2 regions of the Mucilaginibacter inviolabilis genome follow, and region 2 is predicted to be linked to the other one. Evidence: riboswitches for the same ligand, from Rfam matches in the RefSeq annotation. Region 2 holds a riboswitch; the other holds the start of a gene.

Region 1 (6,159 bases), on a different contig from region 2:
TAAGCTCAACTACAACGGTAACACCAAACTGGCTATACTCACCGATAATGTAAAAATGGTAGACCGTGATGCCACCTTAACTACCAATTATCTTACCTACAATACCGCTACCCGCATAGGCACTTATACCAGCGGAGGTAAACTGGTAAATAAGGACAATGTGCTTACCAGTAAAAACGGCTATTATTTTGCACAGTCGCGCGACTCTTATTTTCGGTATGATGTGGTACTCACTACCATTGATGCCATTATTAAAACCGACACCCTGCGTTATAATACGGGCACCCGTATATCTTATTTCTACGGCCCCACCAATATCTACGGCAAAAAAGACAAGGACACTCTGTACACCGAAAACGGACTTTATAATACCGTAACCGAGCAAGCTTTTTTTGGCAAAAAGAATCATTACAAACAGGGAACCAAATCATTAAAAGGTGATAGTTTATTTTACGACCGGCTCAAAGGCTATGGCCGCGCGGTTAAAAACATCACCTTTAATGATAATGAACAAAAAATAACACTCAAAGGCGATCTGGGTACCTATTTTAAAGCCGACGAACGTACTGTGGTTACCGAAAATGCATACGTGGTGCTAATCACCGAGCAAAAAGACAGCACTCAAACAGATTCGGCAGCGGCCAAAACACCTCCTGTATTAGCTAAAAATGCCAAAGATGCGATAAAAAACAAGCTCAAGGATGGCCCCAACACTAAGGATATTACCAACATGACCAAGCTGGCTAAAGATCTGAAACCGGGAACAATGGTGAGTAAAACAGATTCGACCCGGATAGATTCTGCCGCGAGAGCCCTGATCAAACAAAACAAAAATATAAAACCGGGCGATGCGATTGGGCAACTCACTGAGCTTTCAAAAATAGCCGATAATGTCAAAGCCAAAGGCACCATCGGGAAGGGGGATTCAGTTAAAATAGATTCCGTAACGAAAAAGCTCGGCGTGCAAACCAAAAATATAAAACCGGGCGACGCGGATAAAAAGCTCACCAATATGGCCAAGCTGGCTGCCGACATTAAACCGAAGAAGGGAGATAAACTGATAGCAGCACCTGTAGATACGAATAAACAAGGTGAAAAAGTAAAGCGCGACTCGATATTTATGACGGCCGATACGCTGGAAACCCAAATTATGACCTTCAAAAACCTGAAGATATACCAGGAAAAACAAAGGCTGCTGCATTTCAGGGACACCTCCGAAGCTGGTCTAAAACGGGCCGTTTTGAATCAGAAATTAAAGGGTATGCCGATTGTTTACCTGCACCTCCCAAAAGACACTACGTACCTGCATCGCGACTTTTTTGGAAAGCCGAAGGTTGATTCTACCCAAATCAAAAAAGATCTGTTAAATGCCAAAAGAAAGGCCAAACAGGACAGTGTACGGGCTGTAAACATGAAAAAAGACCCGGTATTTGCCAGCCGGGAGTTTGACGTAAAGGATACTGCCCGCATCAGGATATTAATAGCCCACCATCATGCTAAAATATTTAAATCGGATTTGCAAGGTAAGGCCGATTCTATTTTTTACAGCAATGCAGATTCTACCATACGTTGTTATGTAAAACCTATGTTCTGGACACAGGGCTCTCAACTTTCGGGCGATACCGTTTACCTGCAAATGCGCAACAAAAAGCTGGATAATATCGAATTGTTTCCGAATGCCTTTGTGGTGAATATTGAGAAGGACGACTCGCTGCACTTTAACCAGTCCTCGGGCCGAAAGATGCGGGGTTTCTTTAAAAATGACAAGCTTCACCAGCTATACATAGCCGTTAATGCCGAAAGCATTTATTTTAAGCGTGATAGTGGCAAGATAGCCGGTATGCAACGATCATTAAGCAGCCGGATCCATGTTGTTTTTAAAAATGGCGAAACTAAAGAAGTTACTTTTGTAACCAAGCCCGAAAACCGCTATGTCCCCATTGCTAAAGTTACCGAGGAAGATAAACTATTAAAAGGTTTTATATGGAAACCGAAGGACCGGCCAGCCTCCAAAGAAGCGATCATTCCAACGCATCATAAAAAATCAGCAGTTTCAAAATCACCGCCTCCGAAAGTTAAGGTAGACAGCTTAACACAGGCTAAAATGGATAACCTGAAGGGAATAATATTGAAACTCAGCAAGGATTCGACCAAAACCGACTCTGTGAAAAAGCTACAGTTGAACCTTCAACACCTTACCGATTCCATAAGCAAGGCTGCCGCAATTGTAAGATCTCCGGCACCAAAAACCAAAGCCGATAGTTTAAATCAGGTTAGGATTAGTAATTTGAAAGGGAAAATATTGAAGCTTGAAAAGGACCCGGCTAAAGCCGATTCTGTGAAGAAACTACAACTGGCTCTGAAAACCCTTACCGATTCGATAAGCAAGGCGGCGACAACCGTAAAACCGGTTACGGGTACTGCTGGCAGCACCGTAAAAGGCAAGCAACCGGCAACAAACGCGGGCAAGGACACATCGGCCAGTAAAGCAGGTGCAGGAAATCTGCCGGCGATAAAAGCAGGTAAAGACACTACAGCTATCCCATCGGCCATAAAGGCGTCAAAGGATACTACAGGCAAAATCGGGGGCACACCGCCACCAATAAAAGCGGTTAAGGATACAACAATTGTTGCGCCTAAAAAGCCAGGGAGTTAGGTTGAGGTTTATAAAATAATTTGTCATCCTGAGGTACGAAGGATCTATTCTGGAACCCTTCTTAACGAAGAATAGATTCTTCACTACGTTCAGAATGACAATATTTGATATTTGTACTTTTTTACTCTTCCTTTTTACCCCCCAACCCATACTTCTGCAATTTCTTTTGCACATAATTATGCCTGCGATTACCAGCTTCTGAAAGGGTAGCCGCGTCAGAAAATCGGGTGTCTGATACTTTGGGTATGCCGATGCGTTGTGCACTGTAGATACCGGAGTGTCCGCTGAAAAAATAGGCGGTAAAACAAGCTACCGCAAAAAACAAAACATACTGGCCGCCAAAAAGCTCAACTCCCATGATAGTACAGGCCAGCGGTGTGTTGGTTGCCCCGGCAAAAACCGCAATGAAACCCAACGCTGCAAATAAACCCACCGGTGCATCCATCAATACCGATAGTGTGTTACCCAAGGTGGCTCCAATATAAAAAAGTGGGGTTACCTCGCCGCCTTTAAAACCGGTAGCCAGGGTAGTAGTGGTATAAATGGTTTTCCAGAGCCAGCTCCAGGTATCGGCACCGCCTGTATGAAAGGCCGATGGAATGGTAACAGCACCTGCATACTCAGGATCGACACCGAGGCTCAGGTAATCGGGTTTGCCAATCAGCGCGGTAAGACCGATAATGATCAGTCCGCCCAATACCGGTATCAGCCAGGGAATAGACACCCGCTTTACAAAAAAGCCTTTGATGCCATGCACCATCCAGGCAAACAGGTAGCTGGCTAATCCGAACGCGGCAGATGCGATCATGATCTTAAAAAGCAACACAAAATCAAACGACAAGTATGGCGAAAACCAATGTGGTGCTGTTGTAAAAATATCAATATGGTAGGCCGTATGATGAACACCCCAGGCAACAACCGTAACATCACCAATGATACTGGCTATAAGGCAAGGGAGCAGGGCATTGTATTGAATGCGCCCTATAGTCAGCACTTCCATGGCAAATATAGCCCCGGTGAGTGGTGTACCAAAAACAGCCCCAAAGCCTGCGGCAATACCGGCGATGAGCACAATACGTGTATCATCAGGGTTTAGTTTAAACCAGCCACCAAACATTTGCGCTATACTGCCACCAATTTGCACAGCGGTACCTTCCCGCCCGGCGGAGCCACCAAACAGATGGGTAATAATAGTAGTGATGAGTACAATAGGAGCCATACGTTTGGGTACGCCGCCACCCGGCAGATGAATTTCGTCGATGATAAGGTTATTTCCTTTTTCGGCCGATCCGCCTATCAGTTTATAAATAAAATAGATCAGTACTCCGGCACCGGGGAGAAGATACAGCAGATAAGTATGAGCAAACCTGAAATGGATAGCCCAATTGAGTAACCATAAAAACAAGGCCACCATACTGCCAATGACGATAGCAATGGGTATAATGATGAGCGTCCAACGGATGAGGTGTTTGAGGATCGAAAAATGTTCGGACGTAAAAAGCTTATCGTTCATGAGCGACTAATTTAGGTTAAATAATAGAGGAACTGTCATGCTGAACGCAGTGAAGCATCTATTAGCCGATAGGCATAATCGAACAATAGACCCTTCGTTCCTTAGGATGACAAGAGAACTAATATAAAATACGGGATACCAAGAAGATAATAGAGATTTCATCCGGGCGCTATGCCGGCATATTTTTAAAAGCGATATATTGAGTTTTTTTTCCACCTACAAAAAATCAGCACAGGGGTAAACCCTATGAGTTAATTTATTGTAGGCGCCATCAGCTTTTTAGGGCGGTTGAGTAGGAAGACACCATTTCCTTTGGTACGAATATAGCTTCTTTTTTTATAAAGCCATAATTATTCGGGGTAAGTTTAAGAACAAACCCTTTCTGCAACATTTGAACCAGCTGTTTTAAACAGCCAGTTCTACTTCTTTAACAGAGATTAATAATGTGCGGCCCTGATATTCTACCCACAGATCTGCAAAGCCGCTCCCGTCATCATAACCCAGGAATTTCATGAAGGGGTTACTGATGTTTAAATTTTTCCATCTTTTACCAATATACTTAAGTAATTGACCACGTTTTAGGGTTGTGTGCTTTGCCATAAGTTTAATTTTTAAAAGTGAACAGTAGACTAAGTTAGTTAACATCAACGAAAATATTTAACCTTTGGAAAATATTTTTTCAATTGTATCAGGTATGTTACAGCCCTCACGGATGGCCAAAAAATGAAATTACAATATAAGAAAAAATACTCAGGCAGCTAATTAACTTTATATGAGTTAATTATATTTTGTTTACATTTAGTCAACCTTGGCTTTACCTGTGCATAGCTCTTTACACTTGTCTTTACACTTATCAATCACCTGTAAATAGTAATTTTCATACAAAGGCAAAATAGTGGCCAGATCAAATTCCTTGGCACGCGCCAGGGCGTTTTCTTTAAACTGGTTCAAACGATCTTCATCTTCCAATATATAAATGGCGCTTTTACCCATGGCTTCTACATCCCCAACATCTTTCAGGAAACCGGTTACACCATCTACATTTAATTCGGGCAAACCACCTGCATTGGTACTGATCACAGGTACTTTACAAGCCATCGCTTCCAAAGCGGCCAAACCAAAACTTTCTGATTGTGATGGCATCAGGAACAGATCGGCTACTGAAAGTATTTCTTCAATGGCATCCTGCTTACCCAAAAAGCGTACATTATCAGCAACACCCAAATCGCGGCATAACTGCTCGCAACCCGAGCGCTCGGGGCCATCGCCCACCATCAGCAATTTGGAAGGGATCTTTTTAACAACTTCGGCAAATATCCGCACTACATCCTCGGTACGTTTTACCTTACGGAAGTTGGAGGTGTGCACCAATACTTTTTCGCCCGATGGAGCGATAGCTTTTTTGAAATGATCTTTTGCTTTAAGACTAAAGCGGTTCAGGTCAATAAAATTGGGTATCACCTTAATATCGGTATCTATCTCAAAAAACTCGTAGGTATCGTGCCTCAGGTTTTCGGATACCGCGGTAACCCCGTCTGATTGATTGATTGAGAAAGTAACTACCGGTTTAAAAGTACGATCTTTACCAACCAGGGTAATATCGGTACCGTGCAGGGTAGTTACTACGGGGATATAAATACCGTAGGTTAATAATATCTGTTTGGCCATAAAAGCTGCCGAAGCATGCGGTATAGCGTAGTGAACGTGCAATACATCCAGCTTTTCGTGGCGAACCACATCAACCAAACGACTGGCCAGGGCCAACTCATAAGGCGGAAAATCAAAAAGCGGATAGTTGGATACCGATACCTCGTGGTAAAACAGGTTTTCGGAAAAAAGGTCCAACCGGGCCGGCTGGTTATAGGTAACAAAATGAACCTGGTGACCGCGGTCGGCAAGAGCCTTACCGAGTTCTGTGGCTACAACGCCGCTTCCACCAAAGGTTGGGTAACATACAATTCCGATTTTCATTAAGTTGGTTAATTATGGC
Region 2 (6,159 bases):
GAGGCGATGCTGCCGCCGATCTGTACCGCTGTACCTTCACGTCCGGCAGAACCACCGAATAAATGCGTGATCACAGTAGTAATAAGGATGATCGGCGCCATGCGTTTGGGGACACCGCCGCCTGCTTCGTGTATCTGCTCCATGATCAGGTTATTGCCTTTTTCGGATGACTTGCCGATTGACTGGTAAATAAAATGGATAAGGACACCCGCCAGCGGCAACAAAAACAATAGCCAGAAATGCGCGAATCTGAAATGGATAGCTGCGCCTAACAGCCACAAAAAAAATGCGATGATGCTGCCGATCACTAAGGCAATGGGAATTACCAGCGCTGCCCATTTAAACAGATGCTTTAAGATCGCATAATGTTCTTTTAAGCTGATCGACTCGTTATTTACAGGGTTTTCATTCATAGTTTATCGGTTGGTAAGGTGGGTTTAATTTCTTCGTTGTATCGTTGTATACTTTCACTAATAATGGTAAATGCCGTCTCTTTTCCTTTAAAGCCTAACACATCAACTCTCTTGTTTTCCAGCTTTTTGTAGTCCTCAAAGAAGTTCTGCAACTCATGTACGGTGTGCGGCGGCAATTCGGCAATGTCATGGATATAATCCAGCGAAACATCGTTCGCTGCCACGCCAATGATCTTGTCATCCGGATCACCGGTGTCTTCCATGTGCATCACCCCGATAACGCGGACATTAATCAGGGAAAGCGGTTCGAGCGCTTCCGAGCATATCACGATGATATCCAGCGGATCATGGTCCAAATAATAGGTTTGCGGTATCAGTCCGTAATTTGCCGGGTAATGTACGGCAGAAAATAGTACCCGGTCAAGCGTCAGCAACCCGGTCGGTTTGTCCAGTTCATATTTTAACTTACTGCCTTTGGCGATCTCGATGACCGCTTTGACAATTTCCGGAGCTTGCGGACCCGGTTCTATATCATGCCACGGGTGTACTGTTTTCATACTTTAAAAGTTTTTAGACCAGCAAAGCTTGTATTGTTCCCCAATTCTTCTTCGATGCGTAAAAGCTGATTGAATTTGGCTATCCTTTCCGAACGGCAGCCGCTACCTGTCTTGATGTGTCCGGCGTTAGTGGCCACCACCAGGTCGGCGATCGTGGTGTCTTCGGTTTCACCGCTCCGGTGTGAGATGAAGCAATTGTAGTTATGTTCCTGGGCTAACCTGACCGCTTCCAATGTCTCCGTAATGGTACCGATCTGGTTAAGTTTGATCAGTACGCTGTTCCCAATCCCTTCCTTGATTCCTTCCGCAATAATGGCTGGGTTGGTGCAGAATATATCATCGCCTACCAATTCGATCTTGCTGCCCAATGCAGCGGTCATTTTTTTCCAGCCCTGCCAGTCATTTTCTCCCAAACCGTCTTCGATCAGCACGATAGGATATTGTTTGATCCATTTATCCCAAAGTGCGATCAGTTCTTCGCTGCTTACGCTTCGCTGATCGCTCTTATAAAATACATAGCGCCCGTTCCGCCACATTTCACTGGTGGCCGGGTCGATGCAAACAGAAATGTCATTACCGGGCTGGTAACCGGCCTTATGGATGGCTTCCAGAATAACGTCCATCGCTTCGTCATTCGATTTCAAGTTTGGTGCAAAACCGCCCTCGTCACCCACACCCGTGTAATAGCCTTTGCTTTTCAACAAGGTGCGCAGCGCGTGAAATACTTCTTCGCCCATGCGGATGCTTTCCTTAAATGAAGGCGCATTATGCGGTGCGATCATGAACTCCTGGAAGTCGAGGTTATTATCCGCATGCCTACCGCCATTGATGACATTCATACAGGGGACCGGCATGATATAACCTTCCCGATCGATCAACTGCCTGTAAAGCGGTATGCCCTTTGAATGAGCGGATGCGCGGGCATAGGCGATGGAAGCGGCAAGTATTGCGTTGGCGCCCAGGCGGGATTTATTTTCCGTGCCGTCAAGTTCGATGAGAAAATGATCAAAATCCTGCTGGCTTTCCAAACGTACAGCAGTTGCTTCGAGGGCTACCTCCTGATTAAGTTGATTTACCGCTGTCTCAACCCCTTTGCCGTTGTAGCGTTTAGTATCGTTATCACGGAGTTCAACGGCTTCCTTTTCGCCGGTGCTGGCGCCAGATGGTGAAATGCCCCTGGCTTTTGCACCATCCGTTAATTCAATTTCGACTTCGACCGTCGGGTTACCGCGGGAGTCGAGTACTTCCCTTGCTTTTAATGTTTTAATTTCCATAGGTTATGATTTTTGTTTGCTAATAAATTCGTCACTTAGTTTTGTCAGACGGTCAAAAAGGCTTTCATATTCACCTCGCAATCTTTCATCTACTGCACCGTGTCCCTTCAAGCTATCGAAACTTGAACCTGTTATATCCTCCCACATAAAGGCCGCTTTGGTGCTGATCAGGCGTTTCAAACTGGCCTTTTCGCTGTTAAAGCCGTAAGTGTCTTTTATTTTTTGCAGGGTTTGTTTGATCTCAATCGCTTTATGCTGGAATTGCATCAGTTCCTCGGCGGTAAGGTCATGTTCTAAAGTAACCTGTATACCTTTTTCCGGATGCTCCAAAGTAAAGTAGACGAGCGCTTCCATATCGCGCAGCTTTTCTTCGACTACATGCACGATGGATTGAATAGATCTTAATTGCGTTTCTGATAAGTTTTTCATTGGTCAGGCTTTGATTAATAGTTCGGCATAAATATCCGGTATACCGCTCAGCCGGATAGCTTGTTGTGCTTTAACGATGTTATAGCTTACTCTTTTCACTTCGGCAGTCAACTGTCCATGTTCCATACTTAACAGCAGGTAAGAAGCCCTGGGATCGCCGTCTTTCGGTTTACCTACGGAACCCGCGTTCAAGGCATATCGCCATTTACCACCGGCCTTCTCCAGCTTGCGTATGTAAGACCGATGGGTATGCCCGGTGACCAGCACATCGGCGCTGTATTCGTCCATGATCTTCATCAGGATTGCCGTTTCAAAATCTTCAAAAAGGTATTCACCGATGCTTCGGGGACTGCCGTGCGTGAGTAATATATCTGTCATGCCAGATGATAGCTCATAATCCAGTCGGAGAATTTTAGGCAACGATCTCAAATAATTCCGGTTGGCTTCAGTGATATTTTGATTGGTAAAAGCAATTGCCTTTAAACCTGCTTCTTTTTCTTCAGCGGTGTGATAAGAAAAAGCAAAATTCTGCTGTCCAAGTCCAATACCCCAATCATGGTTACCGCAAACGGTTGGAATATTATGCGCCCTGATCATTTCGATCACCTCATTTGTCCAGGGCGCGAAGTTCACCAGGTCACCGAGACAATACGTCTGATCTATGCCATCCTGTTCGATAGCAGCCAGAACTGCTTCCAATGCCGGCAGGTTGCCGTGTATATCGCTGATGATGGCTAATTTCATAACATGAAATTTTTGATGTTTACAAAAATGGTACAGATGGCGGCAGCCCGCAGGATAGCGATGATCATATCCTGCCACCATAAAGTACGCCTATCATACCAACTGGACAGCCGCCCGGGTAGCCAGACAATGCAGAATATTCCGCTTATCGTACCTAATACGCTTCCCAATAAAACATCATTGGGAAATGACCAGCCCACATAAATTCGCGAATAGAGCAGTATCAGTGTGACAACAAATAACAATAGCGCATATTTAAACTTGTCGCTGAAAAGCCAAGATAAATAAACTCCCAAACCGGTAACGATAGCGGCTTGCGCGGACGGAAAATTAAGTTCAGGTTGAGCGTTAGGGTTTGACAGAAGATGCAGTTTGGGCCCAAGCAAGGCTGAAGGGCTTTTCCAATCGGGAAAGTGATTGTACTGGATAGTGATACAAACGTACCAGGCCACAAAAGATGTCATCATAGCCGTCAATGCTTGCACCGGGTATGATCTTGCCAAAATCATCACTACTATGGAAGTAATGATATAGCCGCCGCTGATCTGACTTAGCCAAAATAAGAGATGGTCAAGCAGCTTGATATGAAAGCCATTGATTAGCAACAGACTTTCCTGCTTTCCATAATGTAAGCATGCTATGGTTAATTGCAGCCAGATAATAAAGATGAGTAACAGGAAAAGTCCTGAACCCTGGCTAAATAGCGACCTGAAAGTGGAAGTTTGTTTTAATTTCACCTACAAAAAATTTAATGGCAAGCCGTTAAGCTTGCGCAATCCATTTTGTAGGCGTCATCAGCACGAGGCGGTTATTTTAAACGGAAGACACCATTTCCGTTCTGTTTAAACAAAACTATGATTTTTTATGATGAATAAAAATATTTTATTAGAAGAAGGGCACTATAGGGGTTACGTTAGCTATTTATCTGATTAACGTTTATTAATTTAAAGACGGTTGCTATCTTTTCCTCTATCAAATCGTACACTCTTTCTTTTAATTCTTTATCCTGGATACCTTTTGATGCAGTCAAACCGGTTGCCGCCTGTTTCAAGTCATCGGGAAGTGTTTTTCGATCACAGTTATCAATGAAATCGATGGTATCTAAGATCAATCTATACAGGTACATTACCGGGATAACCGCGCGGTCGTCATGGCAAATGGTGTATTCAAATGAACATCCATCCCTGATTGTGAAAACGGAAATAACAGTTTCGTACTTGGCATTTTCCCCCGTACTGTATTCATGAATTGCCAGTTCAAGGAATATTTTTTCTTCCAGCATTTGCGGGGTAAAAGCATATCCAAGTTTTGAGCCTTGTGTATTTAAATAGGATAAATATTTGATCCCTTTTGCGGCAAAGAGTTTTTCCATAGTCGTATTGAGCAATATTAAGGGTTTTATAAGGTATTAGCAATATCGGCAGACGTAAGGTTATGCAAAATGTCTTTAAAATTGATCGTTAGTGCAATAGTGGTGTCTTCGCCGTTGGCTATGAATGCGATTAGTACCGGACTTTAAAATGGCAGAAGGTTGCACCGGAGCTTGTTAAGCTCACACTGTTAATTAGTTATTTACTTATTAATTACAGCTTTACCAACAAGTGGTTACTTATCAACAGGAACGTGATTTCGGTGTAATGTTTAACTCATCTCCGGAGGATACCTCAGACCAGGCGTCAGGAAATATCAAAGCGGGGCACCTGAAGGCGATCAGCGCTGGTGTCAGGCCCAACTTTTATATTGCTCAGGCTTTTCCATTCAATTTGATTGAATATGCAAAGGTACTGCGGTAGCCGCCGTGGTTGCTGACCTTTATCACTTATTCCTTAAATTAGCTTCTTTAAAATTAATAATGGATAACATATCTTTTTTTCTAGACCGGCATTTTCCTGAACTCGATCAATCACTAAAACAATTCATCGCTTCGGTATCGGTGATCAAACATATATCTGCCGGAACCGCGCTGGTGCGCAGTGGGCAATTCTTAAAAAATACCATGCTTATTGCAGAAGGGCGTATTAAAATTTATCGCGAAGGCGAAGACGGCGGCGAATTTTTTATGTATCACCTCGAACCCGGCAATGCCTGTGCAGTTTCTATGATCTGCGCTGCCACTGCGAAGGAAAGTGAGATATTGGCAAAAGCCGTTGAAGATTCGACAATCATCATGATCCCGATCCAATACATGGAGGATATGATGAAAAATTACAAAAGCTGGTACCGTTTCGTCGTTGAAACATACCGCTACCGGTTTGAAGAATTACTTTCGGTGCTGGATGATGTGGCCTTCAAAAATATGGATCAACGTCTGCAAAACTACTTGAATCGTCAGTTTAGCGAACTGAATACGCGCGAGTTGAAGCTAACCCATCAGCAAATCGCCGACGATTTGAATACTTCTCGCGAGGTGATAACACGCCTGCTCAAAAAGCTGGAGCAGAACGGCTCGATAAAAATACACCGATCACACATTGAACAAATTGCCTGACCGATACTGATTCAGCGTTTTACGCCTGCCGCATCTAATATCTTTTCCAGCGGGCAAAAACGGGTAAAAGATGATTGCAGCAGGTTCAGTCCCACAAATGCCGTTAGCAGCAGCCAATACGGGCTGACAAACCAACCGAGCGTTAAACTAAGCAGTACCATACTTCCTGCAACGGCCCTTACAATTCTTTCTCTCATTTGACTATGACTTTTATTAAAACTGCGCTTCCACCGGCACGATAAATCCGTGGATTG

Evidence for each region. Region 2 has a riboswitch for fluoride ahead of G7092_RS30870 (phosphatase PAP2 family protein). Riboswitches for the same ligand answer to the same signal wherever they lie in the genome.
Region 1: another riboswitch for fluoride. It lies ahead of G7092_RS21720 (voltage-gated chloride channel family protein); the one in region 2 lies ahead of G7092_RS30870 (phosphatase PAP2 family protein).

Annotation. Positions count from the first base shown of each region.
Region 1 is NZ_JAANAT010000003.1:387,369-393,527, reverse strand. Features, by position in the region: gene G7092_RS21725 (OstA-like protein) at 1-2,656, shown strand, start outside; gene G7092_RS21720 (voltage-gated chloride channel family protein) at 2,778-4,169, opposite strand; fluoride riboswitch at 4,425-4,489, opposite strand; gene G7092_RS21715 (hypothetical protein) at 4,575-4,769, opposite strand; gene bshA (N-acetyl-alpha-D-glucosaminyl L-malate synthase BshA) at 4,968-6,140, opposite strand.
Region 2 is NZ_JAANAT010000001.1:646,720-652,878, reverse strand. Features, by position in the region: gene G7092_RS02690 (voltage-gated chloride channel family protein) at 1-413, opposite strand, end outside; gene G7092_RS02685 (inorganic diphosphatase) at 410-970, opposite strand; gene eno (phosphopyruvate hydratase) at 967-2,244, opposite strand; gene G7092_RS02675 (hypothetical protein) at 2,248-2,673, opposite strand; gene G7092_RS02670 (metallophosphoesterase family protein) at 2,677-3,417, opposite strand; gene G7092_RS30870 (phosphatase PAP2 family protein) at 3,414-4,154, opposite strand; fluoride riboswitch at 4,196-4,261, opposite strand; gene G7092_RS02660 (hypothetical protein) at 4,331-4,789, opposite strand; gene G7092_RS02655 (hypothetical protein) at 5,019-5,210, shown strand; gene G7092_RS02650 (Crp/Fnr family transcriptional regulator) at 5,270-5,905, shown strand; gene G7092_RS02645 (YgaP family membrane protein) at 5,917-6,102, opposite strand; gene G7092_RS02640 (hypothetical protein) at 6,119-6,159, opposite strand, start outside.